One region of the Pseudundibacterium arcticum genome, then DNA from elsewhere that is predicted to be linked to it. Evidence: predicted binding sites of a transcription regulator. Region 1 holds the regulator's gene; each other region holds the start of a gene.
What was found. Region 1 encodes sigma-54, which starts transcription at its own class of promoters, with help from an activator protein. Its sites were predicted from a motif close to TGGCANGNAANCTGCTTT; they were not measured.

Region 1 (7,531 bases):
ACAGTCGTGAATACCTCAAAACGCGTGGCAAAGTGGTGTATCTGCGGGCCAGTGTCAACAGCATCCTGCACCGGACCAGCCACGACAAGAACCGGCCCCTGTTGCAGACCGTCGATCCGCGCAAGAAGCTCGAAGAGCTTACGCTTCAGCGTGAACCTTACTATCGTGAAGTGGCCGATGTTATTATCGACACCGGACGCCAGAACGTGCATCTGATGGTGCAGGCAATCCTGCAACAGCTCGGATTGAGCGAGGAGGTCGGTGATGCGGCCCCGCTCAATTTCTCCACAGCATCGAACCAATCGCTTCAGCGCAATCAGAAAACCTCGTCGCACACAATCATGACCGAGCAGCAACCTTCTACCATCCATTTGCAAGTTGAGCTCGGAGAGCGCAGTTATCCGATCGTCATCGGCCAGTCCTTACTTGGCAATGCCGCCATGTTCGGGCGTCACATCGGCGCCAAGCGGGCTGCGATCGTGACCAATACGACGGTGGCACCGCTGTATCTGGCGCAGCTCCAACAGAGCCTGCAGTTGGTCGGCAAAGACGTGATCACGATCATCCTGCCGGATGGCGAAGCAGAGAAAACCTGGGCCAGCCTGATGCGGGTATTCGACGCCTTGCTGGCCGAAAAATGCGATCGCAAGACCACCCTGATCGCGCTTGGCGGCGGTGTGATCGGCGATCTGACCGGCTTTGCTGCCGCCAGCTATATGCGCGGCGTTCCGTTCATACAGGTGCCGACCACCTTGCTGGCGCAGGTAGACTCTTCGGTCGGCGGCAAGACCGGCATCAATCATCCGCTCGGCAAGAACATGATTGGCGCGTTTTACCAACCGCGGGCGGTAATCGCCGACACCGGTACGCTCAATACCTTGCCGGCGCGGGAACTATCGGCCGGGTTGGCCGAAGTGATCAAGTATGGTGCGATCATCGACGCCCGGTTTTTCGACTGGATCGAAGCGAATATCGGCCAGCTGGTGGCGCGCGATCCGGCGGCGCTGGCGTATGCGATCCAGCGCTCCTGCGAAATCAAGGCCGACGTGGTGCGGCAGGATGAGCGCGAGGGCGGCTTGCGCGCGATCCTCAATTTCGGGCATACCTTCGGCCATGCAATCGAGGCCGGACTCGGCTACGGTCAATGGCTGCATGGAGAAGCGGTCGGCTGCGGAATGGTGATGGCTGCCGACCTGTCCTACCGGCTCGGGTATATCGATTTCGTCAGCAAAACACGGATCAAGGCGCTGGTCGCCGCCGCGGGTTTGCCGACCACGGCACCAGATTTGGGTCAAGCGCGCTGGATCGAGTTGATGCAGGTCGACAAGAAAAACGAAGGTGGACAGATCCAGTTTATCCTGCCCAAGCCGCTCGGCACGCCAACCATCACCACCGTACCAGCGGATGTGTTGAACGCAACCCTGCAGGCCGGCATCCAGTGACATGAATCACGAAGCGCAACTGGCCCCCTATGCCGCCGTGTCGGCGCTATCGCGGGGCCGGCGCTTTGCCGAAGCCGCATCCAGTTCACGCAGCGAGTTCCAACGCGACCGCGACCGCATCATCCATTGCACCGCCTTTCGGCGGCTTGAATACAAGACCCAGGTGTTCGTCAATCACGAGGGCGACCTGTTCCGCACGCGGCTCACGCACAGTCTCGAAGTGGCGCAAATCGGCCGTTCGGTGGCGCGCAATCTGCGTCTGAACGAAGATCTGGTCGAAGCGATCGCGCTGGCGCACGATCTCGGCCATACGCCGTTTGGGCACGCCGGTCAGGATGCGTTGAATGCGTGCATGAAAGACTGCGGCGGCTTTGAGCACAATCTGCAAAGCCTGCGCGTGGTTGATGCGCTGGAGGAGCGCTACGGTGCATTCGACGGCTTGAACCTGATGTTCGAGACGCGCGAGGGTATCCTCAAGCATTGTTCGGTAGTCAATGCCGCCAAACTGGGCGAGATCGGGCAGCGCTTCCTCGATCGTACCCAACCGTCGCTGGAGGCGCAACTGGCCAATCTGGCCGATGAAATCGCGTATAACAATCATGATATCGACGATGGATTGCGCTCCGGTTTATTGACCACGACGCAACTCGACCAGGTCGATTTTTATGCGCGGCACCGGCGTGAAGTCGAAAGCGTGTTTCCCGGTCTGGGCGGACGGCGCGCGATTGCCGAAACGATGCGGCGCATGATCAACACGTTGGTTGTAGATCTGATCGACAGTTCGCAAGCGCGGATCCGGGATGCGCATCCCGCCAGCGTCGACGAGGTGCGCGCCGGTTCGCCGCTGATCGTGTTTTCGGATGCGATGCAGGCGGAAGCGCTGCAGCTGAAGCATTTCCTGCACCAGAATCTGTACCGGCATTACCAGGTCAACCGAATGACCAGCAAGGCGCGCCATATCGTGCGGCAGTTGTTCGATGCCTTCATCGCCGAGCCGGGCCTCCTACCGCCGGATTATCTGGCTGCCGGCGGCGACCGCCATACACAGGCACGTCAAGTAGCCGACTACATCGCCGGCATGACCGATCGCTACGCGATCCGCGAGTATCGACGCCTGTTTGCAGTCGACGAAATCTGATCGTCCGTCGATCAAGCAATGGCCGACCTGCTCGCGCGCATGACGGCAGGCCAGTTTATCCTGCGCTCGCCGCAGCGCCGCGATGATCGAGTTGTTTGCTCATGTACGCATTGTCGCCTGCAATAGATAGCACTGCGGGGCGTTGCGGCCGTTACGCCAAATTCTTCAGCGGATGCGCATAGGCCGGCCACGCCTCGACAAAGAACGCGCCCACCATCTCGGGCGTGACGGCCTCCAATGCCGGCGGGTTCCACTGCGGGGCATTGTCCTTGTCGATCACCAGCGCGCGTATGCCTTCCAGCACTTCGCCATGCTCGAAACAGTGCCGCACCATGGTGCGCTCCATGCGCAGGGAGTCGGCCACGGACATGCTGGCGCCGCGCCGCAGCTGTTCCAGCGTGACGCACATCAGCAATGGCGAGCGTTGTCGCATCACGGCCAGGGTTTTTTGCGCGAACGGGTCGCCATCCTGCTCCAGCGCCGCAACGATCTGCTGCACGCTATCGTGCGCGAAGTGGCGGTCGATCAGCGCGCGTTGCATTGCCAGCCGGCTCGCGGCCGGATCAATTTGCGCACGGAACCCGGCAGCAAAGTGATTGACCACGGCACGCGCGCCGTTGCCCGATCCGCCGCGCGGATTGGTGCGCAACAGCGCCAGCAGCGTCGGCAACTCGGCCGATGGCACGAATACATCGGCCAGCCCGGCATGCAGGGCATCGGCGGCGCCGATGATCTCGCCGGTCAGGCCCAGATAGGCGCCGATCCGGCCTGGTGCGCGCGACAGGAAATAACCGCCGCCGACATCGGGGAACAGACCGATATTGACTTCCGGCATCGCCATCTTGGTGCGCTCGGTGACGATGCGCAGACGCGCCGCTTCGCCGCTCTGCGCGATACCCATCCCGCCGCCCATCACCACGCCATCGAGCAGCGCGATATACAGTTTCGGATAATGGTGGATCAGGTGATTCAGCGCATATTCTTCGGTGAAGAAATCTTCCAGCAGCGCGCTGCCGCCGGTGGGTGGCTTGCTGCCAACCGCATGAAAGAAGCGGATATCGCCGCCGGCGCAAAACGCCTTGGCGCTGCTGCTATGGATCACGACCGCATCGATCGCCGCGTCATCGCGCCAGCCCAGCAGCACCTGCGTCAATGCGCGCACCATCGCCAGTGACAAGGAATTGAGCGCATCCGGGCGGTTCAGTGTGATGAAGCCGATCCGGTTGTGGGTGCTGCTCTGAACGTAGTCGGACATGGTGTGATTGGCGAAAAAGAAAGCAGCATTTTATCGGAACTCGTGTTGCCAGTGCCCGTTGCCGTGCGCAGTACCGGATGCCGAGTTTTCCGCGAAGCATCAAATCCGATTCTCTCGAGCTACGCGAATATCCATATCGGTGCAGGTCACGGCAAATCTTGATGCGCTCCAATGGAAAAGGGCGCATCGCTGCGCCCTTCATACCATGTTGCCGATCTGTTCGGCAGTCGGCCACCTAGGTGGCGACGACTTCGGGCGCTGGCGCCTCCGGCATATGCTTGATTGCCTCATGTTGATGTTGTTGCAACCTGTCTTTGTACTTGATCACTTGACGATCAAGTTTGTCGATCAGGCTGTCGATGGCGGCATACAGGTCATGCGCCAGACTTTCCACGTGCAGCGCCTTTCCGCTCAAACGCAGATTGATTTCCGCTTTTTGTCGCTTTTCTTTTTCCGGGAGATTATCGACGGTCAGGATGACCGCTATATCAATGACATGTTCGAAATGGCGCATGACGCGCTCGAGCTTGCTTTGTACATAGTCCCTGATTGCGGGGGTCACTTCGAGATGATGTCCACTGATGGTGAGATTCATACAACGCTCCTATTGATGTCACTGGCGTTCCCGATCAACTACAAACAACGCTACCGCAGGAACACAGCAACGAGAAAAACTACAAAGACTTGCGCAGGCCTACCGCCGGGATCTTGAGGGCTTCTCGATATTTCGCGACCGTGCGTCGCGCGATTACCATGCCCTGTTCACCCAGCATGTCTGCAATTTTGCTGTCTGAAAGTGGATGTTGAGGGTCTTCTGCTCCTATCAGTTGCGTGATGAGTGCCCGTATCGCCGTCGATGACGCTTCCCCTCCCGCTTCGGTGGCGACGTGGCTGCCAAAGAAGTATTTCAACTCGAACATGCCGTGCGGGGTAAGCATGTACTTCTGCGTGGTGACACGAGAAATGGTGCTCTCGTGTAAACCCAGTGTATCAGCTATTTCACGCAAAACAAGGGGGCGCATCGCGACAGCGCCATGGGTAAAAAAGTTCCGCTGGCGCTCCACAATCGCTTGCGATACGCGAAGAATCGTATCGAAACGCTGGCGCATATTCTTGATCAGCCACTTTGCCTCTTGCAGTTGCGAGCCGAGCGAGCCATCGCCCTTGTTTTGCTTGAGGATGCTGGCATACATCGCGTTGACCCGCAGCCGCGGCATCACATCGCGGTTCAGCGTCACCTGCCAGTCGTTCTTGATGCGCCGCACTACCACGTCCGGCACCACGTAATCCGAGCTGCCGGCGGCGAATACGGCGCCCGGATGCGGGTTGCACATCCGGATCACGGTCTGCGCCTCGCGCAGATCCTCGTCGTCGCAACTGAACGCTTTTTTGAGTTTGGTGAAGTCGCGTTGCGCAAACAGGGTGAGGTGGTGTTCGACGATTGCGAGCGCCATCTTGCGCGTCACGTATGGCACTTTCGGCAATCGCTTGATTTGCAACGCCAGGCATTCTGCGGCGCAGCAGGCACCGACGCCAGCCGGGTCGAAACTCTGCAACAGCTTCAGTACCGTGTTCAGTTCATCGAGTTCGACTTCCAATTCCGGCGGTAGCAGCGCGTGGATTTCTTCCAGCGTCTGCTCCAGATAGCCGTTCTCGTCGATTGCGTCGATCACCAGTTCCAGCAGCGCGCGGTCGCGCGGCTCACGCACGGTCACCCGCATCTGCTCCAGCAGGTGCTCGCGCAGCGTCGAGTGATGCGCTTCCAGTTGCGGCCAGCCATCGTCGTCGGGCGCCTTGCTGCTGCGCGGGGCATCGTCGAAACTCCAGTCGGAGTCGCCGGCTTCGGCCGGTTCGCCGTCCGCCGCAGCGCCGGCATCGGCGCCCTCCGCAGCGCGCTCAGGTTGGTCGGCGCTGCCTGAGCCATTGCTGTCGCTGGCGCTTGGCCCCGTGTCGGCCGGCGTGCTGGAGGTGCCGGACGTATCGTTAAACACGCCATCGGCCTGCAATCGCACCGAACGATCGAGTGGATCGTCGAGTCGCTCCAGCAGCGGATTCTCTAGCATGATCTGCTCCAGTTCCTGCTGCAGTTCGAGCGTCGACAATTGCAGCAATCGTATCGATTGCTGCAATTGTGGGGTCAACGCAAGATGCTGCGAAGTGCGGAGCTGAAGTGACTGCTTCATGTTTGTTTCATGTCGGCTGGATTATTTCCTGTGCGGCTTGCTGCAACTTATCACGGACCGATGGCGCGCCGGTGATCTTGATTGATATTGATTGATATTGATCTTTGTGATGGAGTATGTTGCTTCTCCCATTAATTGGTATGCGAAACCAACGTTCCTCTCATGGAGTATGTGGATCGTTTACAGTTCCGTATGCATGCTGCATCACTCGTTCAGCGGCCAGCCGCAGTGCCGCACGGCGTTGCCCACGGCTTGCATCGCACGGGTTTACATACGGAAATGTTCCCCCAGGTACACCCGCCGCACCGATTCATTGGCGATGATCTCGTCCGGATGGCCGCTGGCCAGCACCTCGCCCTGATTGATGATGTAGGCGTGGTCGCAGATGCCGAGTGTCTCGCGCACATTGTGGTCGGTGATCAGCACGCCGATGTCGCGCGCCTTCAGGAAACGCACGATGCGCTGGATCTCGATCACCGCGATCGGATCGACGCCGGCAAACGGTTCGTCCAACAGGATAAAACGCGGGTTGGTGGCCAGCGCGCGCGCGATCTCGACGCGCCGCCGCTCACCACCGGACAGCGACAGCGCCTGATTCTCGCGCAGCTTTTCAATTTGCAAATCGTGCAACAAGGTGTCCAGTCGCTGCTCGATCTCCGCTTTCGGCAGTGCCTTGCCATCCGTTTTTTGCAGTTCCAGTACTGCGCGGATATTGTCTTCCACCGTCAGCTTGCGAAACACCGACGCCTCTTGCGGCAGGTAGGACAGGCCGAGCATCGCGCGCCGGTGGATCGGGTGGTGCGAGATATCGACGCCATCCAGATCGATCTCGCCGGCGTCCGACGGCACCAGGCCGACGATCATATAAAACGAGGTGGTCTTGCCGGCACCGTTCGGGCCCAGCAGGCCGACCACTTCACCGCTTTTTACTTGCACCGACACATCGCTGACCACCATCCGTTTGCCATAGGATTTTTGCAGGCCGCGCACATCCAGGGTGCTGCTCATTTACTTCCCTTCGACTCGGGGCGCGGCTGAATCACGACCTTGATCCTCCCGGCGCCGGGTTTGCTCCCGCCGTTGGCGGTATTGTTGACCGAGAAAAATTCGGTGCGGCTGTCGTAGGAGATGAATTCGCCCTCGACCTCGTCGGTCGGCTTACTGCCTTCCAGCCGCTTTAGCTTGGCCTTGGAAAAGAAGCGCGCCAGTTCGTTCTTGCCGTCGTATTCGATCCGTTCGCCCTGACCTTCCATCCACAGGTCGGAGCCGCCGTCGCGCTTCTGCCGGAACGTCGCGACGCCGCCCGACACGCCGGTCAGGGTCGCAAATTGGTAGCCGGCCGGATCCTGCGTCACGACCATCTTGTCGGCCTTCATGATCAACGTCCCGCGCTTCAACACCACGTTGCCGCTGAACGTATTGATCTGCTTGACGTCGTCATAGGCCATCTGGTCGGCCTCGATATTGGTCGGTTTGCCGGCGTCGGCCTTTTCGGCATGCGCGACACCCGTGA
Region 2 (7,531 bases), on a different contig from region 1:
TGATCTGTTCGGCCAACACCATCTGCCGCTGAAAGTCCGGATTGTAGGGCGTGATCCGCAAACCGCCGTCCGGCGCCTCGGTCAGATACAACGTATCGCCCTTCTGAACATTGAGCTTGGCCTTGGCTTCTTTGTTCAGGATAAATCCCTCGGAAGCGCCAACCGTCGTGACTTTGAATGTAAGCATAGAAACCCCATATATAATTTTTATTATATAGCTCTTATCGAGGAAATGTAAACCCGTTGGACGGCATTCTGATTCGGCGTTGGTCTGATGACAAGGATCACCGCCATCATGGCCGCCAAACGTACCAGCGACCTGATCCCGCTATGCCATCCGCTGGCGCTGACCAAGGTATCGGTTGAATTTGGCGTCGACGCGCCACGATCGAGCATGCACTGCGCCGCACAGGTGGAAACCCACGGCAAGACCGGGGTCGAGATGGAAGCGCTGACCGCGGTACAGGTCGGCTTATTGACGATTTACGATATGTGCAAGGGCGTCGATCGCGGCATGGTGATGGCCGTTGTGCGGGCGCTGGAAAAGCATGGCGGAAAGTCGGGGGATTGGACCGATTAGCGACCGATATCGGCGTGGGCACATCGTGCCCACGCCTCCCAACCGATTATGGCTTGAACGGCGCAATGCCGATCACTGCAGCGGTCTTGGCGTCGAGCATCACGACGAATTCCGATGCGCTGATCCTGATTGGCTGGAACTTCGCCGTTTGGCCGCTATAGCCGCGTTTGGCCAACCACGCATCGATCTCTCCGGCGCCGCCGGCATTGTGTTTTTTAAGTGCGTCGATCGACAGCGCTTGCTGCAGAATTTCCGCACTCATCGATGCATATGCGACATGTAGCTGCGGCAAGTGACCACGTCCAGCGCCGAATGCGGCAATGGCGTGGGCCTGGTCAATATCGTATCGATCGGTCGGCGCCTTGGTACCTACCCAGCGCGGCCCCCACCATGGCAATTCTGTCTTTCCCTTGGCCAGATTCGCATCGGTCAACTCGGACGCCTGCACTACCTGGAACTGGTCACCGAGCGCCGCCACATAGGCAGGGCGCGCTTCAAGCAAAGTGCTGACGCCATACACCATCGCGCCAAGTTGCAGCAAGGCGATGACTGCCAGGTCGAATTTCAATGACTTCTTGCCGACCTTGAACACGACCAGCGTGAGCAAAGGTCCGAGCACCACATCTATGCCGACCACGAGTAAAAATATCTGCTGGCCACCAATCGCCATTAACATCGGCGCCGGATACCACATGAACCAACACAAAGCTAACAGCCCCAGTCCAACAATGAAGCTGATCAGAAAATGAAAACCACTGGCACGAAAGCGGGACATGATAAATCGAATAATGAGTTATAGAAGGAATTGTGAGCTTGAAAGCGAACAACCCGCCGAAGCGGGTTGTTGTTTTTACATCGGCAGACTTATGGGCAACCGCCTTGGCCAGGCTTCAGGCCGCGGGTAGCGTTGCAGATTGTGCCACTCGCGTCCCAAGCCATGTTGGCTTGACCGGCAGTAGTTGTTGGGGTCAGGACGTAACTCAATGCAGTTCCGTCATTGAGAGTTGCGCCAGTTGTTGCAACGGTAATTACACCAGTGGCAGCAACTGAAACTGGGGTTGCGCCTGTAAGGAACTTAGATGTTGCTACCGTTGGGATGGGGCCGGTACCTTGAGTCACGCAGTTAGTAAAGGCGCCGTCTGTTTGATAGCATTCAGAAATGGCTGATTTCAGGGTCTCCAATTCCGCCGCCGCGCCAGAGGCACGACTGCGCGACGTATAGTTGGAATATTGTGGAAGCGCAATCGCCGCTAGAATACCGATAATCGCCACAACGATCATCAATTCGATCAGGGTAAAGCCGCGTTGTGCGCGTTTCATCATGTGCATCGATTTCATTTGCTTCTCCTAGGAATTTGGGAATGGGCAGAACATATCCGCCTCAGTTTCTTTACAGCAATCAGCGTGCCAGCGCAAAAAGAGGATTTTCTGGGTGAATTAAGATGCAAATGAGCATATGGAACAACATTTTTTGTTTTTCACTGACGTTTTTTGTCACTCTTCCAATGTTTGTCGTTGAATACATTGTCCGAAGCAAAAAAATGTCAGCTTGCTCACCCCGCCTGAGTACTGACAATTGACTGTCGCGCGCTTTGCTGAAAATTGCATTCGGGTGGTGGATCGTTCGATCACATCATCATTGGCGAGCGGCACACCATACCTGATGAACCAGTACAAGGCGAATAATGAGCCCGATGACCACGCTGAGCAAAAAATGAAAACCACTGGCGCGGAATCAGGACATGGCAAATCGAAAAATGACTTAAAGAGGAATGGTGGCTAGAAACTAAACAACCCGCCGTAGCGGGTTGTTTTTTGACTAAATACGTTTTATGGGCAACCACCTTGGCCAGGCTTCAGACCACGGGTAGCGTTACAGATTGTGCCAGACGCGTTCCAAGCCATGTTGGCTTGACCGGCAGTAGTTGTTGGGGTCAGGACGTAACTCAATGCAGTTCCGTCATTGAGAGTTGCGCCAGTTGTTGCAACGGTAATTACACCAGTGGCAGCAACTGAAACTGGGGTTGCGCCTGTAAGGAACTTAGATGTTGCTACCGTTGGGATAGGGCCGGTACCTTGAGTCACGCAGTTAGTAAAGGCGCCGTCTGTTTGATAGCATTCAGAAATGGCTGATTTCAGGGTCTCCAATTCCGCCGCCGCGCCAGAGGCACGGGTGCGCGACGTATAGTTGGAATATTGTGGAAGCGCAATCGCCGCCAGAATGCCGATAATCGCGACAACGATCATCAATTCGATCAGGGTAAAGCCACGTTGTGCGCGTTTCATCATGTGCATCGATTTCATTTGCTTCTCCTAGGATTTTGGGAATGGGCAGCCAGCTGCTAAGTTTCTTTCAAGCAATCAGCGTGCCAGGTGAAAAAATGGGCGTTTCTTGTATGGCGTTGTGAAATAATGAAAAAATAGTGCAAAATCAAGGTGTGATGCGCCGAATCTTGTCAATTGTTCCAAGGCACCGCGAAAAAAATGCACTACTGACAAAATTGCCACATCAAACACACATTAATTATGGGCAACCACCTTGACCAGGTTTCAGGCCGCGACTCAAGTTGCAAATCGTGCCAGATGCGTTCCAAATCATGTTCGCCTGACTCGCAGTATTGCTTGGAGTCAATATGTAACTCAAAGGCGTTCCATCGGACAGCGTTGCGCCAGTTGTCGTGGTCGCAATCACACCAGTGACGGCATCAATAGTAGGTAGCACGGTGACGAATTTCGATACCACCACATTTGGGATGGTTCCAGTGCCCATTGTTGTGCAGCCAGTAAAGTTGCCATTCGTCTGAAAGCATTCAGAAATTGCTTCTTTCAGGCTATCCAGCTCTGTGGCTGCACCGGCGGCGCGGCTGCGCGACGTATAGCTGGAATATTGCGGAAGCGCAATCGCCGCCAAGATACCGATAATCGCCACCACGATCATCAATTCAATCAGGGTAAAGCCTCGCGTTGCACGTTTCTTCAGTTGCATCGATTTCATTTGCTTTTCCTAGAATTTTGGGAATGGACAGAAAGTCTGCTCAGTTTCTGTATAGCAATCGATGTACCCACATAAAAAAGGGGTTTCGAGGTGGATCGATATCCTGATTCCATTCTTGAGCAACATTTTTTGTCTCTGACTGACATTTTTTGTCATCTTCCCAACGTTTACCGTAAAAAACATTACTTAGAGCAATAAATTGTCAATCTGCTCACCCAACCCGGATGCCGTCAATTGCTGGTCGCATCCTTCACTGAAAATTGCATTGTGGTGCCGGACAGCTCGATCACATCGCCATCCGCGAGCGACTCGGTCTGCGTGCCGATCGATTGCCCATTCACCAGCGGGGTGCTGGCACCTTCGACATGGGACAGAAAATAGCCCTGCTGGCGGCGGCTGATCACCGCGACCTGCACGCCGGCGCGGCCGAGCGTGGTCAGGACTTTACTGAGCACCAGCTGTTTGCCGGCGCTGGCACCGTTCAACACCGTGATTGTGGCGAGCAGACCGGTCGCTGGCATCGCGTCTGCGCCCGGCACCGCTGCGTCGACCTGTTGCACAGCTTGTTCATGTTGCAACTCAGATAATTCAGACAGGTACTTGATCCGGTATTTGGCCAGTTCGATCACGTCATTGTTTTGCAGGAAATGCTTCTTGACCGGTTGGCCGTTGACGAGGGTGCCGTTGGTACTGTGCAGATCCTCCAGGACGGAGTCGTGTGCCACCGTGACGATGACGGCATGCTCGCCGCTGATGGCGAGGTTATCGAGCACGATGTCATTGTTCGGGCGACGCCCGATGCTGATTCTGCCGTGCCCTAGCGCCAGCTCCTGCAAAACCTTGCCACCGAGCGTCACGATGATTTTTGCCATTCCTGTTCTCCTGTTCTTTTCGATTATTGGGCCAGGTTTGGGGCCGCTGATTGCCGGCAGGGAGATTGCATAAAGATCGTTGCCGGCTAAGGCTTCTCGCCCCGTACCCTTGCAGGGGGAAGGTTGGGATTGGGGGTAGGAAGGTCGATCGGCAACGTGCATCATTCATCGACCGCACTACCCCACTTGCAGTGCGCATATCCGCTTGCAAGCGGATACCGCTTCGCAGGCAGGAGGCACGCCTCCTGAATTCCCTGCTGCGCCCCTAACCCTCCCCCTGCAAGGGGGAGGGAACTCAACCCGGCAGCTCCAATGTTCGTGCGGATCTTCATGCGATTGCCCGGCGATTTCCGGTTAATCGTCCTCGCCCTTCGCGGAATGGCCCCTATACATAATTCTGGGTGGTTGAACCGTATTCCCGATCACGCCAGTATTTTGATCAAAATGACGGAGATATTATCGTGCCCCCCGTGGGCATTGGCCTCATCGATCAAGGTCTTGCAGGCGTCGTCGAGATCCGCGCCGCCGGCGCAGCCCATCAGGACGGTCCCGATCTGTGCAGCCGTTAGCATGTCGGATAATCCGTCCGAGCACAATACATAGATATCGCCGGGCTCGATTGGAATGTCGTGCAGTTCGCTCTGGACCAGATGGTCGACGCCTACCGCACGCGTGATGATGTTCTTGTGGTGGTAGAACGGCGCGCTCTCGGGCGTGATCAGACCGGCATCGATCTGCTGCTGCAACAACGAGTGGTCGCGCGTGAGTTGTTCGAGCCTGCCACCGCGGTAGCGATAGCCGCGCGAATCGCCGACGTGCGCCAGCGTCAGTAGATCGCCCCGCAGCAGCGCGACCACAATGGTGGTGCCCATGCCGCGATACTGCGGCTCCTTCAGCGCGGCCTGCAGAATCGCGGCATTGGCGGCCTCGATCGCTTCGCTCAGCCACAGGTGGCGCACTGGCATCGGTATGGGCGCCGGGGCTGATTGCGCACTCCTTAATGGCTGCAGATGATGCTGCAGCGCGTCCCGCACGATACTGGTTGCCATCGCGCTGGCGACTTCTCCGGCGTTGTAGCCACCCATGCCGTCGGCCAGAATCGCAAACCCGCAGCCGGGACTCACCTCGGCGCTGAACGCGATGCTGTCCTCGTTATGCGTCCTGATCAGGCCGACATCGGACGCTGCGGCCATTTCCAGCTTGACGGTGTGGGTCATGGCGTTATCGATCCAGAATCTGTCTTCGTTAGTCCGGGTTGGTCAGCGTTGGTTGCCGCAAGAATTTTGGTTGCGGCAACGCGCTAACAATGTGCCAGTATGCATTCAATCCCGTTTATTTAATTGCGATAACAGGGCAAAATCCGATGAGTATATGGGTGATGCGCTAATCTCTGCGCCATCCTTTATCCCTTTTTTCTGATGATTCTACCCACGATCAGCACTGCGGCTGCGACAATCAGCCCCGGCACGCTCACAGACAGATCGCTGCCTGGCACCGCATATTGATGCTGCGGCAGTTGTGCGTGTAACCACGGCCTGAGTGCCACGTCGGAGAATATCATTTGGCCGGCAACGTAGCCCAGCAATGCAGCACCGCCATCGACGATCCACGGCAGGTGCTGCATCAGCTTCAGGATCATGGCACTGCCCCAGACGATCATCGGGATACTGATCAGGATACCAAACACCACCAGCGCCAATTGATACTGCCCGCCCGCCATTTGCGCGGTCGCGGCGACGGCAATCACATTGTCGATGCTCATCACCAGATCGGCGGCAATCACGGTCCGGATCGCCGCCAGCAACCGGTCCTTGCCGGCGATTTCCGGGTGCGCGGCGTCGTCGCTGGCCAGCAACTTGACGCCGATCCAGAACAATACGACACCGCCGACCAGTTTTATATAGCGCAGATTCAGCAGGTTGACAGCGAATCCGATCAGCACGACGCGGGCTACAATCGCGCCGACGGTACCCCAGAGCATGCCACGGGTGCGCAAATCCGGCGGCAAATTACGGCAGGCCATCGCAATCACGATCGCATTATCGCCGCCGAGCAGGATATCGATCAGGATGATCTGACCGATTGCCAGCCAATTCAAATCAAGCAAGAAATCCATGCCTGTCAGATTACCTGACGTTGCACAGAATAGCTAAACACTCGCATTCCTGATTCCGGCCAAGCGCGCTGCTATCGGCATTCGATCCTGGCAAATCGGGAGGATGGTTCAGCGGTGCGGTTGTAACCCATCCCCATCCCAACCTTCCCCTTGAAGGGGAAGGAGTCCTCCCAAGCTTCCCTTTGAAAGGGAAGAAGTCCTCCCAACTTTCCCTTTGAAGGGGAAGGAATCCCCCCAACCTTCTCCTGGAAGGGGAAGTCTTGTCCTTGCGATGGCGACATGAGGTTGGCCAGGTACAAAAAAATGGGGAGCCGAAGCTCCCCATAGTTTATTGCTGACGCACAGAACGATTACAGCGCTGCTTTCAACAAGCGCGCCATTTCAGACGGGTTCTTGGTCACGGTAATGCCGCATTCTTCCATGATGTCGAGCTTGGCTTGCGCGGTGTCGGCACCACCGGAAATGAGCGCACCGGCGTGACCCATGCGCTTGCCCGGAGGCGCGGTGACGCCGGCGATGAAACCGATCACCGGCTTCTTCATGTTGTCCTTGATCCAGCGCGCCGCATTGGCCTCATCAGGACCGCCGATCTCGCCGATCATGATGACCGCATCGGTATCCGGATCGTCATTGAACATTTTCATGATGTCGATGTGCTTGAGACCATTGATCGGGTCGCCGCCGATGCCGACTGCCGACGATTGACCCAGACCGAGGGCGCTCAACTGGCCGACCGCTTCATAGGTCAGCGTACCGGAGCGCGATACCACGCCGATCCGGCCCTTCTTGTGGATATGGCCAGGCATGATGCCGATCTTGATTTCGTCGGGCGTGATCAGGCCGGGACAGTTCGGTCCGAGCAGCAGGGTCTTGCTGCCGGCTTTGGCCATGCGGTCCTTGAGCGCCATCATGTCGCGCACCGGGATGCCTTCGGTGATGCAGATCGCCAGATCGAGCTCGGCTTCGAC
Region 3 (7,531 bases), on a different contig from region 1:
TGCCCGACTCGGCGCAATTGCGCGGGCAGCCGGACACCGCAATCTTCACCTTGTGCGGCGCATACATGCGCGCCAGCGCATGCTCCAATTGCTGACCCATCAGGGTCGAATCCTGGGTGCCGAAGCGGCACCATTCTGAACCCACACAGGTTTTTACGGTGCGCAACGCCTTCGCATAGGCCAGGCCACTTGGCATGCCGAGGTCCTGCCAGACCGCGCGCAAATCTTCTTTCTTGACGCCCAGCAAATCGATACGCTGGCCGCCGGTCACTTTCACGGTCGGTATGTTGAATTTATCAACCACATCGGCAATGCGGCGCAGTTCCGATGAATTCGTGTGTCCACCCCACATCCGCGGAATCACCGAATAGGTGCCGTCCTTCTGGATGTTGGCGTGCGCCCGCTCGTTGATGTAGCGCGATTGCGGATCGTCCTTGGCTTCATGCGGCCAGGTCGACAGCAGGTAGTAATTGAGTGCCGGGCGGCAGCTCGCGCAACCGTTCGGGGTGCGCCACGCCATCAACTCCATGGTGCCGGCGATCGTCAACAGTTTGTTGAGCCTGATCGCGTCGCGCACTTCCTGATGGGTGTGATCGGTGCAGCCGCACATCGGCTTGGCCTTGGTCGCCACCGAATAGTCGCCGCCGGCGGTGAACATGATGATCTGCTCGACCAGCCCGGTGCAGGAACCGCACGAGGCCGACGCCTTGGTGTGCTTGCGCACGTCTTCGATCGTGAACAGGCCTTTTTCCTTGATCGCCTTGACGATGGTGCCTTTGCACACGCCGTTGCAACCGCACACCTCGGCACTGTCCGGCATCGCCGCGGCCATCGTGAAGCCTTCATGACCGAGATCGCCCGGACGCCCGGTATTGGCCTCGCCAAACATCAGGCTATCGCGGATCTCCGCGATATTTTTCCCTTCGCGTAACAGCTTGAAATACCAGCTGCCATCGACGGTATCGCCATACAGGCAGGCACCGACCAGCTTGTCGTCTTTCAGCACCAGCCGCTTGTAGACGCCGCCGATCGGATCGGATAACACGATTTCTTCAGTGCCTTCGCCGCCCATGAATTCGCCGGCAGAAAACAAATCGATGCCGGTCACCTTCAACTTGGTCGACGTGACCGAACCCTGGTAGCGGCCGATACCGAAATTGGCCAGATGGTTGGCGCATACCTTGCCCATCTCAAACAACGGTGCCACCAGGCCATACGCAATGCCGCGATGGTTGACGCATTCGCCGACTGCGTAAATGCGCGGGTCGTAGGTTTGCATGGTGTCGTTGACGACGATGCCGCGATTGCAGTGCAGACCGGTAGCTTCCGCCAGTGCGGTATTCGGGCGGATGCCGACCGCCATCACCACCAGTTGCGCCGGGATCTCGAGGCCATCGGTGAAACGGATCGCTTTCACGTGACCCGCTTCATCAGCGATCAATTCTTGCGTATTTTTTTCGAGCAAGAAATTCAGGCCGCGATCTTCCAGCGATTTTTGCAGCATCTTGCCGGCAACCGGGTCGAGCTGACGCTCCATCAGCCAACCCGGCAGATGCACCACGGTCACGTTCATACCGCGCATCTTCAAGCCATTCGCCGCTTCCAGTCCCAGCAAGCCACCACCGATGACGACCGCATCGGTATGCTTTTGTGCCGCCTCGATCATCGCGTTAGTGTCGTGGATGTCCCGATACGAGATCACGCCATCCAGATCTTTGCCCGGCACCGGCAGCATGAATGGCATGGAGCCAGTCGCCAGCAGCAGGCGGTCATATTCGGCCGTGGTGCCGTCTTCCGCGATCACCACGCGTTTTACGCGATCGATCCTGGTGATTGTCTTGCCGAGATGCAGCGTGATCTTGTTTTCAGCGTACCAATCGACATCGTTCAACATGATGTCCTGGATAGTCTGCTCGCCCGACAGCACCGGCGACAACAGGATCCGGTTGTAATTGGCATACGGTTCGGCACCAAAGACGGTGATGTCGTAGATGTCGGGCGCAATCTTCAGCAACTCTTCCAGTGCACGCACGCCAGCCATACCATTGCCTACCATTACTAATCTCAGCTTCTTCATTACCATCCTCTAGCGGAAAATTGTCTCCACCTCGGCATAAGCAAAAGCAATGCCATGCCATTTCCGGTAGCCGCCAGCGAGATCGATAGCCGCCAGCACTTCAATCGTGCACCGCGCTACCCCTTTTGGTGCGACGCACAACAATGAGTCGTTTTTGGGAATTTTGCCGCGTCCCACGGCAGATAAGCCGTGGCACGACCCTTGCGTAGTGCAGCGTCATCATTCACCGTAAGCAGGAACCACCCCATGCAAAAAAATTCATTCTGGAAAGCCGGACACACACCCACCCTGTTCGCGGCGTTTTTCTACTTTGACCTGAGCTTCATGGTGTGGGTCATCCTGGGCCCACTTGCCGTGCTGATCGCCAAAGACATGGGGCTGACCGCGGCACAAAAAGGCTTGATGGTGGCGACGCCCTTGCTGGCAGGTGCGCTGCTACGCATCGTGATGGGCGTGCTGGTCGATCATCTGCAACCAAAGAAGGCCGGCATCATCGGCCAGATTGTGGTGATGATCGGTTTGCTGTGGGCTTGGCTGGGGCACCTGAATAGTTATGGCAGCCTGCTGGTGCTCGGCATCATCCTCGGCATGGCAGGTGCGGCCTTTGCGGTCGCGCTGCCGCTGGCGTCGCGCTGGTATCCGCCGCAGCATCAGGGAACAGCGCTCGGCATTGCCGGCGCCGGCAATTCTGGCACCGTGTTCGCCGCGCTGTTTGCGCCGTCACTGGCGATCGCCTTTGGCTGGCAAAACGTGTTTGGCCTGTGCCTGATTCCGTTGGGCATTGCCTTCCTGGTTTACCTATACTGTGCGAAAGATGCGCCATCGGCACCGCCCGCCAAAGCCATGATCGAGTATCTGAAAGTGCTGAAAGACAAGGACGCCTGGTGGTTCATGTTTTTCTACAGCGTCACGTTTGGCGGCTTCTCCGGCTTGGCATCCTCGCTGACGATTTATTTCAACACCCAGTACGGTCTGTCGCCGGTGACTGCCGGTTATTTCACCGCCGCCTGCGTGTTCGCCGGTTCGCTGGTGCGGCCGATGGGCGGCCGGATTGCGGATCGCATCGGCGGCATCAAGACGCTGTCGATCATGTACGCGCTGGCAGCGGTCTTCCTGTTCATCGCCAGCATCGGCCTGCAGTCGGCAGTGGCGGCGGTCGTCGTTTTTGTGCTGGCGATGCTGGCGCTGGGCACCGGCAACGGCGCGGTGTTTCAGCTGGTGCCACAACGTTTCCGCAAGGAAATCGGCGTGATGACTGGCTTGGTGGGGATGGCGGGCGGCGTCGGCGGCTTTTATCTGGCGTCCAGCATGGGCTACTCGAAGCAGCTGACCGGCAGCTATCAAGTGGGTTTAGTCCTGTTCGCGACGCTGGCGTTAGTTGCGCTGATCGGCCTGTCACTGGTCAAGAAGCGCTGGCGTACCACCTGGGGTTCGGCCGCGATGACGGATGCGATGGTTTAATGACCACGACCACAAGAAATAATCTCCGACACCTTGTTGATGACTGGTCGACCTTCTTGCAGGGGTCCCCGATGTCGCTGTCCGTCACCACCAGCCATGCGTCGCTCGCCGGTCCGCGCGAGCGCAACGAGGACTTCGTCGGCATGGTCACGCCGACCGACCCGGAGCTGTCGACCAAGGGCCTGATGGCAGCCGTGGCCGATGGCGTGTCCGGCAATGAAGGCGGGCGCGAAGCGTCGGAGTACACGGTACGCGGCTTGCTGGCCGACTATTATGCGACGCCGGATACCTGGGAAATCAGTACCGCGCTGGAGCGCGTGGTCAGCGCCATCAACAGTTGGGTCCTGAGTCAGGGCGCGGCGCGGCGGGAAATGGCCGGCATGGCCACGACGCTGACCGCGCTGGTGTTGCGTGGTCGCATGTACTACACCGCACATGTCGGCGACTCGCGCTGTTATCTGTTACGCAATGGCACGCTGCAGCGCCTGACCCAGGACCATGTCTGGGAACGGCCCGAGATGCGGCATGTGCTGACGCGCGCGATCGGGCTCGATAGCCGCATCGCAATCGACCACGGCATGGGCGAGATGCAGGTCGGCGATCTGTTTCTGCTGGCGTCTGACGGCGTCTGGGCCGCGCTCAGCGAATACGACATCACCGCGCTGCTCAGTGACGTGGCGCGCGGCCAGCAGCCGGCACAGGATGCGGCGCAGGCGCTGTGCGAGCGCGCGCTGGCCGCTGGCTCGCAAGACAATGCCAGCGCCATCGTGCTGCGGGTCGACCAGGTGCCGCAAGGCGATTTGCGCGACCTGCTGTCGCAGGAGCGCCATCTGCACGTGCCCCCCAGACTGAAGCCGGGTCAAATGATCGACCATTACCTAGTCGAAGAAGTCATACACGTGTCGCCGGCAAGTCTGCTGTATCGTGTGCGCGATACCCACGGCGGCCGCCAGCTGGTGCTGAAAACCATCACGCCGGAGCGCGCCGACGACCCCCAGGAATGCAGCGCTTTCACGCATGAAGAGTGGCTCGCCAAGCGGGTCGTCGCGCGCTTTTTCCCGCAAGTCATCACGCCGCAACAAAAGAGTTATTTGTACTACCTGACCACTTGGCATGCCGGCAGCACATTGCAGCAACTGCTCGATGCCGGCATCCATTTCACGGTCCCGGAAGCGATCGCGCACGGCACCCAACTGGTGCGCGCGATCGGTGCGCTGCACCGGCGCAGCATCATCCACCGCGATATCAAGCCGGCCAACACCCACGTCGGCGACGATAAGCAGTTGCGGGTGCTGGATATGGGGGTCGCGCAATCCGGACTGAAAGCCGAGAGCGCGAACGCCACGCAGCAGGCGGCGATGGCAGGCACGCCGTCCTTTCTCGCGCCGGAACAATTCGAAGCAAAGGCGGCGTCGCGCCAGACCGATTTGTACGCTGCCGGCGTCACGCTGTATTACCTGCTGACCCGGCGCTACCCGTATGGCGAGATTGAACCGTTCCAGCATCCACGTTTCGGCACGCCGGTGCCGCCGACCCGCTATCGGCCCGACATCCCGTGGTGGCTGGAAAACGTGTTGTTGAAGGCGGTCGCGCGCGACCCGGCCGACCGCTTTGAAACCGCGGAAGAATTCCTGCTGGCGCTGGAACGCGGTGCCAGCCGGCCGCTCGCCGCACCGGCCCCGACACCGCTGGTCCGGCGTGATCCTGTGTCGCTATGGCGCACCGTGGCGATCGTCTCGCTGGTGCTCAACCTGCTGCTGCTTTACTTGATCGCGGTCCGTTAGGGCTGGTCTTTTTACCATGTGCGATGCGCGCACTGCACCGTTTGCGCTTCCGCCATCAGATCAAGAAATTGATCGATATTCATGTGTATCAATTGCTCGTGATCGCCGACTTCGAAGTATATGTCCGGCTGCCGCATCAGGCTTTCATCGAGATAAGTCTGCATGCCATACGCGGTGCAGACCGGTGGCACTGCCCCCAGCTCGCAATCCTTGAACAACTCGCGCATCCCGCTTTCGCCCGCCAGTATCAGGTGGCGACCGGTCCTTTTTCGCATTTCAGACAAACGCACATGATAGGTTGACGGCAGCACCGTCGCGACATAACCAAATTCGTCTTGCAACAGCACCGTCTTGGCCAGTTGATCGCCGGGAATGTGCGCGGCTTGCGCCGTGTCCATGCTGGTGTGGCTATGCGGGTGACGCAAGATTTCGTATCGACTACCTTTATTGCGCAGGCAATCTTCCAGTGTAGCTGAGACTGACATGATGCTCTCCTTCCATGCTGAGACGGATGGAAAATTGCTCCCTTTAGACTCCCTTTTTTGCACCATATTGTCAATTCACTATAGTGAAAGTTTGGTCATCTGTGAAGGCCGCATTTTGCGCTACGCATTGCGTTCCTGTGCTTGTCCGCGAGCAAGGAGTCCCGCGGATCTTCCGCCGACGTCGCGCCTTTACGCTGCTTCCTGCAACGCCGGATGCGCCTGACGGTGATACAGGAATTCAAGCACCGAGGTCCGGTATTCTCCATACAGCGCATCCTGCGCCAGCGCCACCCGCTCGCGCGGCCGTTCCAGCCGCACTTGCAGGATCTCGCCGATGGTCGCCGCCGGTCCATTAGTCATCATCACGATCCGGTCGGACAGCAACACCGCCTCATCCACATCGTGCGTCACCATCACGACGGTCGAACCGGTCTTGCTGATGATTTTCAGCAACTCATCCTGCAAATGGGCGCGCGTCAATGCATCGAGCGCGCCAAATGGCTCATCCATCAGCAACACTTTCGGTTCCATCGACAGCGCCCGCGCAATTCCGACCCGCTGTTTCATGCCGCCCGAAATCTCGTGCGGACGCTTGTGCTCCGCGTGCATCAGCCCGACCAAGCCCAGTGCGGCCCGGGTGCGCTCTGTCAGCCGCGCCTTCGACTCGGTCGCACCGAACACGCGCTCGACCGCCAGATGCACGTTCTGGTAACAGGTCAGCCAAGGCAGCAGCGAATGATTTTGAAACACCACCCCGCGCTCCGGCGATGGCCCGGCGATTTCGCGCTTGGCGCACAGCAGCGTGCCATCGGTTGCGGTCAGCAGGCCGGCGATCAAGTTCAGCAGCGTCGATTTGCCGCAACCGGAATGACCGATCAGCGTGATGACCTCGCCCTTTTTCACCGTCAGGTTAATGTCACGCAATGCGTGGAACGTTCCTTTTTTGGTATGAAACGCCATTTCCACATGTTGAATCTCGATGAATTTGTTGAACGCGTTATCCGTCATTGTTTTCTCCACTTTCTCAACTTTCCCCACACCGCATGTCAATGCCGGTTCGCTGATGCGACGCATCGCATCGCATCGCAGCCTAGCTACCCACTTCTTCGTACGTGAATGCCTTGGCCAGCGCCACCAGCGCCTGTTCCAGCAATAAACCCACGACGCCGATCACCACGATCGCGATGATGATGTGTGGCACGTTCAAGTTATTCCATTCATCCCAGACCCAGAAACCGATACCGACACCGCCGGTCAACATTTCCGCTGCGACAATCACCAGCCACGCGGTGCCGATCGCCAGCCGGACGCCGGTCAGCATGTAAGGCAGCACCGACGGGAACAGTATCTTGGTGAGGATCTTCCACTCGGACAGATTCAATACCCTGGCCACGTTCATGTAATCTTGCGGCACCCGCTGCACACCCACCGCGGTGTTGATGATCATCGGCCAGATCGAGCAAATGAAAATGGCCCAGATCGCCGCCGGATTGGCGGCCTTGAACACCAGCAGACCGATCGGCAGCCACGCCAACGGCGACACTGGCTTGAGCAGGCTGATGATCGGACCGAACATGCCCGACAAGAACTTGAAACGGCCCACCATGAATCCGAGCGGGATGCCGATCAGTGCCGCCAGACTGAAGCCGACGGCGACGCGCTTCAACGAAGCGAGGATGTTCCAGCCGATGCCCTGATCGTTCGGTCCTTTTTGATAAAACGGA
Region 4 (7,531 bases), on a different contig from region 1:
AAGCCAAGGCGTCTTCAATGCCTTATGGCCTGGAGACTCGTTACTTGGCCGGAAGCTTGAATACCCATACGGAGCCGCCTTGCTCGAGGAAGTTAACCTTCTTGGCAACTTCACCGCCCCACAACGGTACCGCACCGCCCCAGCCAGACACCACGGCTACATACTGGGTATCGCCTTCCTTCCATGTCACTGGCGGCGCCACGACCCCGGAGCCGGTCTGGAATTTCCAGAGCTCCTTGCCGGTTTTGGCATCGACCGCATTCAGGAAACCTTCCGGCGTGCCGTAAAACACCAGGCCGCCGGCGGTCGTCATCACACCGCCCCACAGCGGCGCAGTATTTTTGCGTTCCCAGACAATCTTCCCTGTTTTCGGGTCGACCGCGCGCATCACGCCGATGTAATCCTCGTTGACCGGACGAATGGTGAAACCGGCACCGAGGAAAGCACCACCCTTCTTGTAGCTCACCGGCTCATTCCAGATATCCATGCCCCATTCGTTGGCAGGAACATAGAACAGCTTGGTCTGCGGGCTATACGCCATCGGCATCTGATTCTTGGCGCCAAGGAAGGCCGGAGCTGCAAACACGGTCGTTCCCTTCTTGCCTGCTTCCCCTTTGGTCGGATCGCCAGGGCGTCCCTGCGCAATGAATTTAGGGCGGCCTGTTTTCAGGTCGATGCCAGAGGCCCACGTAATTTTTTTGACGAATGGAAAAGCGTTTTCCAGTTTGCCGTTTTTGGCGTCAATCACATAAAAGAAGCCATTACGATCGGCTTTTCCACCGAAGCGTTTGCCATCCATGTCGAACGTGACGAACTCGTTGACGCCGTCGAAATCCCAGCCATCGTGCGGGGTAGTCTGATAACTCCACTTGATCTGGCCGGTGTCGATATCCAGCGCAACAGTGGATGCCGAGTACAGGTTATCGCCAGGGCGTAAATGGCTGTTCCAGGGAGCTGGATTGCCGGTGCCAAAATAGGCCAGACCGGTCGACGCATCGTAAGTCCCGCCCAGCCACGTTGCACCGCCACCGGTTTTCCACAAATCACCAGGCCAGGATTTGTTCGTCGTACCGGTAATGCCGTTTTCAATTGCCTTACCGTCCTTGCCGTATTTGTAGCCCATGTGTCCTTCAATCATCGGACGGGTCCAGATTAGCTCGCCGGTCCGCGGATTGCGTGCCTCAACCCGTCCCACGACGCCGAACTCGCCGCCCGACACCCCTGTCAGCAACATCCCTTTGGCGATCAGAGGTGCGGCGGACATGGAGTAGCCGGCGGCATAGTCGTCGACCTTCTCCTTCCAGACGATCTTGCCGGTGTCCTGATCCAATGCAATCAATTGCGCGTCGAGTGTGCCAAAGATCACGAGGTTGTCGTACAAGGCGGCGCCGCGATTGACGACGTCGCAACAAGGCATGATCCCGTCAGGCAAACGATGTTCGTATTTCCATAGCTTGGCACCAGTCTTGATATCGATCGCATAGATGCGAGAATACGATGCAGTGACAAACATTTTCCCGTTATAGATCAGCGGCTGCGACTCTTGCCCACGTTGTTTTTCACCACCGAACGAAAACGACCAGGCCGGCGTAAGCTTGCTCACGGTCTGGGTATTGATTTGCGTTAATGGCGAGTATCGTTGTCCTTGCGTGCCCATCCCCCACGACAAGACGTTGTTCGGCGCCTTGGCGTCGTTTGCAATCATCGCATCCGTTACGCCCGCCGCGTGGGCAGAAAACGAGCTGCTCACAACAACGCTGAACAGTGCACCTATCAGCTTTTTATGCATGTCACCCTCCTCATGTAAATTGGATACTTCACTTTTTTATTTCAACCAGCGTGACACCTATAGGCAAAGCGCATGCCATCAATTCTTTGTACTCATCACAGCATTTTTGGCTCAAATCCCGGCAAACTGGCAAACTCGGCTGCGCTAGAATTTGGCAGCTGTGACAGAACAGAACAAACGGCTGCTGCGCTTGCCAGCTCCACTGTCTAGACCGGAGCGCCGCCTGCATCGGGTCCGGTCGGCACCGTTTCAGATTCCAGCTGTGCACACTCTTCGTCGGAAAACAGTCTCGAGCGCGTCAGAAAACGCGATCCCGTGCCGTTATCAAGCGAGAACATGCCGCCCATGCCCGCCACAACGTCAATCACGAGCTGCGTATGTTTCCAGTATTCGAATTGCTCGGCACCTATGTAGAAGGGCTGGCCATCCAGTGTTCCCAGAAAGACATCGGCCGGCCCGATACTGAAATCGCCCGATGGGTAGCACATGGGGGAACTGCCGTCACAGCATCCGCCCGACTGGAAAAACATCAATGGCCCGTATTTTTCGCGTAACAACCGGATGAAGCTCAAGGCAGCTTCGGTCGCGACCACGCGACGGATGGCAGATGGATTCATTTTCTTCTCGCACTGAGATGCACGGCGTGCCCGACAGTTGGCAGGCACGCCGGCAGCGGCGCCCGATCAACGTTTAAAAGAATCCCATGGCGTTGGGACTGTAGCTGACCAGCAGATTTTTGGTTTGCTGATAATGCTCGAGCATCATCTTGTGATTTTCACGTCCGATGCCGGATTGCTTGTAGCCGCCGAACGCCGCATGCGCTGGGTACAGGTGATAGCAGTTGGTCCACACGCGGCCAGCCTGAATGCCGCGTCCTACACGGAAAGCACGCGAGCCGTCGCGCGTCCATAGACCCGCGCCCAGGCCGTACAGCGTATCGTTGGCAATTTCCAGTGCATCGGCTTCGTCCTTGAAGGTGGTGACCGACACCACCGGGCCAAAGATTTCTTCCTGGAAGATGCGCATCTTGTTATGGCCCTCGAAGATCGTCGGTTGCACGTAATAGCCGCCTTGCAGATCCCCTGTCAGATTGCTCCGGTCACCACCGATCAGGGTCTTCGCCCCTTCCTGTTTGCCGATATTCATATAGGACAGGATCTTTTCGAGCTGCTCCTGCGACGCCTGCGCGCCGATCATGGTCGATTTGTCGAGCGGATTTCCCTGCTTGATCGCAGCTACACGCTTGACCGCACGTTCCATGAAGCGTTCATAGATAGATTCCTGAATCAGAACGCGCGACGGGCAGGTGCACACTTCGCCCTGATTCAACGCGAACATCGCGAAGCCTTCAAGACACTTGTCGAAGAAGGCATCATCCTGATCCATCACATCGGCAAAGAAAATGTTGGGCGATTTTCCGCCCAATTCCAACGTGACCGGAATGATATTTTGCGCGGCGTATTGCATGATCAGGCGGCCGGTACCGGTTTCTCCGGTGAACGCAATCTTTGCGATGCGCTTGCTGGATGCGAGTGGCTTGCCTGCTTCCAGACCGAAGCCGTTGACAACATTCAGCACGCCCGGCGGCAGCAGATCTGCGATGAGTTCCATCAGGACCAGAATGGAAGCGGGCGTTTGTTCAGCCGGCTTGAGAACGATGCAATTTCCCGCTGCCAGCGCCGGCGCCATTTTCCACACCGCCATCAGGATCGGGAAGTTCCAGGGAATGATCTGCCCGACCACACCAAGCGGTTCATGGAAATGGTATGCATATGTTTCAGCATCGATCTGCGCGACGCTGCCCTCTTGCGCGCGAATGCAACCGCCAAAATAACGGAAATGATCTATCGCCAACGGGATGTCTGCCGCCAGCGTTTCGCGGATAGGTTTGCCGTTGTCGATCGTCTCGGCCGTCGCCAGAAGTTCCAGATTCGCTTCCATCCGATCTGCAATCCTATTGAGGATATTCGCACGGTCCGCGAGCGAGGTTTTTCCCCAGCTGGCTTTGGCCGCGTGCGCAGCATCCAGCGCCAGTTCTATGTCTTCCGCGGTGGATCGCGCAACTTCACAAAAAGCCTGGCCTGTAATCGGTGTAATATTTTCGAAATAGCCACCCTTCACCGGCGCCACGAATTGGCCGCCAATAAAATTTCCGTAGCGTTGCTTGAATGGGTTTTTGACGCCGAGTTTGCTGATGTCCGCCAGATTCATGTCATCCTCCTGTTGAAATATGTTGAGTCAAGATCTTCGGAGTAGGTACCTCCGAACACAGTACCTACTCAGCAATCGCCATGCCAGCTTTGTCGCATGGATCGAATCGGCTCCAGCACGCAGTAGCTCGTGCAAGTCACGCCATGGACTGACCAGCAAAACGACACTGGGTCACGGATTTAAACGAAAACGCCCAGTACTGGCGTCGATTGCGTCTGGCTGTGCATTCTTTCCCTGAGCAGAGCGGTACTCGAAGGGCATCCGTGCGCGACCATGCCGCGGCCAATACATCGCTGACCTGTTTCATTTTTGAACACTTGGCAAACTGACTGTTCCAAATTGTTCACTCATCGGACCCGCTGTTATTCAGATCCGTCTGTTGATGCGATCCGCCGTATCCGCATGCGCCGTCAATTGACGAAGAAACGAGCACCTTCAATCCGCTCTGAGGAACGTTCTGGAAAAACAATGTGTCGCGCTGGCGGTATGCGCGGGGATGCAGCGCTCGTGGCATTTTGCAATGAACATGAGCGCGATCAGGATATGCAGGAAGGTGAGATCGCCCGGATTTTGTCGGGGCGTGGACGGACGTCGCCAGGAAATAATATTGTTCGGCGACGCCCGCGGCCGCTCAACCGCTAACAGCTCAGGTTGAGATCCAGACAGCGCAGTTAGAAGCTGTGATTGATACCCAGCTGTACAGCGGTGGTTGTTTTTCCTGCAGCGGCAAGGAAGACATTATTGTTTGCCACCCCAAACGGGGCGCCGGAAGTATAGCCACTCCCCGCATTCACCCCGGCTACCAGGGCGTAGAGGGTGGTGCGTTTCGACAATGAATAATCATCGCTCAGGATCCATGTTCTGGATGTATCGCTTGCGCCGTCTTTGTTGCTGGAATAGTAGTACGCCAAGGTCGCGCTGTTGCTTGCTGATGTTCGATAATTCAGCCCTGCGCCATAGATTCGATACGCGGCCAATTCGACTCCGGAGGCAGGATCGCTATTCTTGTCGTTCAGGTAGTTGACCGTCACCGTGGCATCGCCAAACGTATAGCCGGCACCAAGACTATATTTTCTGGTTTGCACGCCGTCTCCTCCGGTCAAACCGGCCGGCCGACCATTCTCCGACTGGTAAGCGGCGGACAGAGTTACAGGGCCGGCGTAGGTCGCACCCAGCGCAATGACCCGGTTCGCGGCAGTGCTGCCGGGATTTTCGCCCAAGCTGTAGGAGCCGCTCAAATTGACATCTGCAATTTTTGTGCTGACGCCAATGGCATTCGCGACAAAAACGTCAATGACCGAATTGGAGTTTGCCGGGGCGGTCGCCGTTCCGACGTTTAAAGGACTTTGCGTTAATGCCCAGGACAGCAAGCCAGAAAAGGTCTCTTTCAAGCCACGCGGATCGGTTGCGGCAAATGCCAGTACCGCAGGCGAGTATTGTTTGCCCAATGTCAATGTACCGTAACTATTTGACAGACCAACGTTCGCCTGACGACCAAACAGCCCGCCCCATTGACCGCCTTCACCGGTGCCCGAAAAGAAGTGGCCTTCGAGATTGAAGTTGGCTTTCAAACCGCCACCGATATCTTCCGATCCTTTGAATCCAAAAATGCTGGGGCTCAGGCCACCCGTGTTGAATGCAAATGCGTTTCCCGTACCGCCGCTGGATTTTTTTTGATTATTGACATTGACAATACCCGCATCAACCACACCGTAGACGGTTACTGACGATTGCGCGTGTGCAGCGCCAGCAATTGCGCCCAACGCCATAAATGCCAATATCGACTTCTGTCCATCCAATATCTTTTTCACCGAGATCTCCTCTATCTATCCGTTTTTTTTCAAAATTACATCGCGTGTTGTTGCATCAGGCTATTGGCAAAATACATGCCTGTGGCAATCCGCGATGGACGTTCGAGAGCCTTGCGATTCATCGTGGAACCGCTGTTGAATTGCATCGAGGATTGAATAATCGATGGGCGTTCGTATGAAACGCCCCGATTTAAGGACTGTCACGTCGCATGATCAATGCTGCGCGGGTGGATCAGAAAGGGGGCCTGACGGTAGGGAATCCAGGTCATTCAGCGAGCGTGGCATGCGTCAAATCGGATCACATCGACATCGGTCTGTTCAGATTCTGATCGCAGTTCATCGCAGGCAGATATGCCTCAACTATGGCAGCATCCGGCTAAATACGCGGTCGCGATCGACCAGCAGATGCTTGAATGCTGCCAGCACATGCAGCGCGATCAGCGCAGCAAACACGACCGCGATGATCTGGTGAAATCCCATGAACAGATCGCGCAACTGCCTGTCCTCCCAGGCCCAGTTGGGCAGAGCGAAGCCGAAGAACTTGACTCCATACTTATTGAACGAAGATGACAGATAGCCAGTCGCGGGCTGCAGTACCATGCAAAGGTACTGCAGCCGATGACTCCACCTTGCCGCTCTTGTCGACCAGTGCGGCATGCCATTCGGCATCGGTGGCGCCGCGTGCGTCAGACGCCACCCTAAGCGCATCAATATCAGCACCCCGGCCAGCACGCCGAAGGACTTATGCAGGTTGAAATACAGTGCCCGGTCTGGCGTCCCCTTCGGAATCCCGACCATGTAGTAGCCTAGAAACAGCATACCGATGATCAGCACCGCGATCACCCAGTGCAAGCCAATCGCCGGCAAGGCGTAACGTTCGCCCCGCTTGCCTTCCGCTAATGGCAGCGTGCTCATCGGATCACCACGCCCCAGGGCAGCGCGCCGACTGCCACTTCCTTGCTGACCGTATTGGTTTCGGTATCGATGACGGACACCGAGTCGGATCGGCCGTTCGCCACATACAATTTTTTGCCGTCAGGTGTGATCGCCATGTTCCAGGGACGCTTGCCGACCGGGATGGTGGCGATGACTGCGTTGTTGGCGGTAGCGATCACCGATACCGTGCCGTCTTTGCCATTCGATATATAGACCCGGCTCCCATCCGGGGCCATGGTGACGCCATTCGAAAAATTACCGCCCTTGATCTGCGCCACGACCTTTTGCGTGCCCACGTCCACCGCATAGATCATGCTGGCAATCTCGGCCGCGATGTAGACCTGACTGCCATCCGGCTTGAAAGCGATGCCGCGCGGGCGCATTCCCAGTGTTACCGACGCGACCTGCTGCCGTTTTGAGACATCGATAATATCGATCGAGTCAGCCTCCTCTGCACTGACGTACAGCCATTTTCCATCCGGGCTGAATTCCGCGTGCTCGGGATTCTTCCCCGCCGTCTTGACGCTGAATACCTTCTTGTTGGTTGCAGTCGATATGAAGCTGACCGAATTCGTTATTTCGCTGGCTGCAACGACCCAGTCTCCTGCCGGCGAAATGCCGACCCCTTCGGGCGACTCACCCAAAGGCACCGTGCCCACTACCGCTCTTTTCCGCAAATCCACAATCAGCAATGCATTGGCCGGCTGATCGCTAACGTACAAGGTGTTTCCGTCATGACTGACGGCCAGGCCGCGCGGTTTGGTACCGGCCTGAATGTGTCCAA

Region 2: a site for sigma-54 is predicted at 2,935-2,952, ahead of ACFOFO_RS04635 (pilin). Genes of this name have one in related genera too.
Region 3: a site for sigma-54 is predicted at 2,115-2,132, ahead of nirB (nitrite reductase large subunit NirB). Genes of this name have one in related genera too.
Region 4: a site for sigma-54 is predicted at 4,069-4,086, ahead of adh (aldehyde dehydrogenase). Genes of this name have one in related genera too.

The regions. Positions count from the first base shown of each region.
Region 1 is NZ_JBHRTP010000016.1:47,347-54,877, reverse strand. Features, by position in the region: gene aroKB (bifunctional shikimate kinase/3-dehydroquinate synthase AroKB) at 1-1,442, shown strand, start outside; gene ACFOFO_RS06015 (deoxyguanosinetriphosphate triphosphohydrolase) at 1,444-2,580, shown strand; gene ACFOFO_RS06010 (enoyl-CoA hydratase/isomerase family protein) at 2,732-3,835, opposite strand; gene hpf (ribosome hibernation-promoting factor, HPF/YfiA family) at 4,071-4,430, opposite strand; gene ACFOFO_RS06000 (RNA polymerase factor sigma-54) at 4,510-6,018, opposite strand; gene lptB (LPS export ABC transporter ATP-binding protein) at 6,286-7,026, opposite strand; gene lptA (lipopolysaccharide transport periplasmic protein LptA) at 7,023-7,531, opposite strand, start outside.
Region 2 is NZ_JBHRTP010000008.1:348,195-355,725, forward strand. Features, by position in the region: gene ACFOFO_RS04610 (AbrB/MazE/SpoVT family DNA-binding domain-containing protein) at 1-187, opposite strand, end outside; partial or broken gene ACFOFO_RS04615 (cyclic pyranopterin monophosphate synthase MoaC) at 275-580, shown strand; gene tfpZ (TfpX/TfpZ family type IV pilin accessory protein) at 627-1,355, opposite strand; gene ACFOFO_RS04625 (pilin) at 1,445-1,918, opposite strand; gene ACFOFO_RS04630 (hypothetical protein) at 2,157-2,363, shown strand; gene ACFOFO_RS04635 (pilin) at 2,411-2,884, opposite strand; gene ACFOFO_RS04640 (pilin) at 3,105-3,575, opposite strand; gene ACFOFO_RS04645 (FHA domain-containing protein) at 3,806-4,447, opposite strand; gene ACFOFO_RS04650 (Stp1/IreP family PP2C-type Ser/Thr phosphatase) at 4,870-5,664, opposite strand; gene ACFOFO_RS04655 (TerC family protein) at 5,850-6,563, opposite strand; gene sucD (succinate--CoA ligase subunit alpha) at 6,914-7,531, opposite strand, start outside.
Region 3 is NZ_JBHRTP010000007.1:34,041-41,571, forward strand. Features, by position in the region: gene nirB (nitrite reductase large subunit NirB) at 1-2,077, opposite strand, end outside; gene ACFOFO_RS02705 (nitrate/nitrite transporter) at 2,324-3,538, shown strand; gene ACFOFO_RS02710 (protein kinase domain-containing protein) at 3,610-5,322, shown strand; gene ACFOFO_RS02715 (aminoacyl-tRNA deacylase) at 5,334-5,807, opposite strand; gene ACFOFO_RS02720 (ABC transporter ATP-binding protein) at 5,997-6,815, opposite strand; gene ntrB (nitrate ABC transporter permease) at 6,898-7,531, opposite strand, start outside.
Region 4 is NZ_JBHRTP010000031.1:1,086-8,616, forward strand. Features, by position in the region: gene ACFOFO_RS10375 (PQQ-dependent methanol/ethanol family dehydrogenase) at 41-1,789, opposite strand; gene ACFOFO_RS10380 (DUF779 domain-containing protein) at 1,996-2,406, opposite strand; gene adh (aldehyde dehydrogenase) at 2,480-4,000, opposite strand; gene ACFOFO_RS10390 (porin) at 4,672-5,811, opposite strand; gene ACFOFO_RS10395 (cytochrome b) at 6,172-6,726, opposite strand; gene ACFOFO_RS10400 (beta-propeller fold lactonase family protein) at 6,723-7,531, opposite strand, start outside.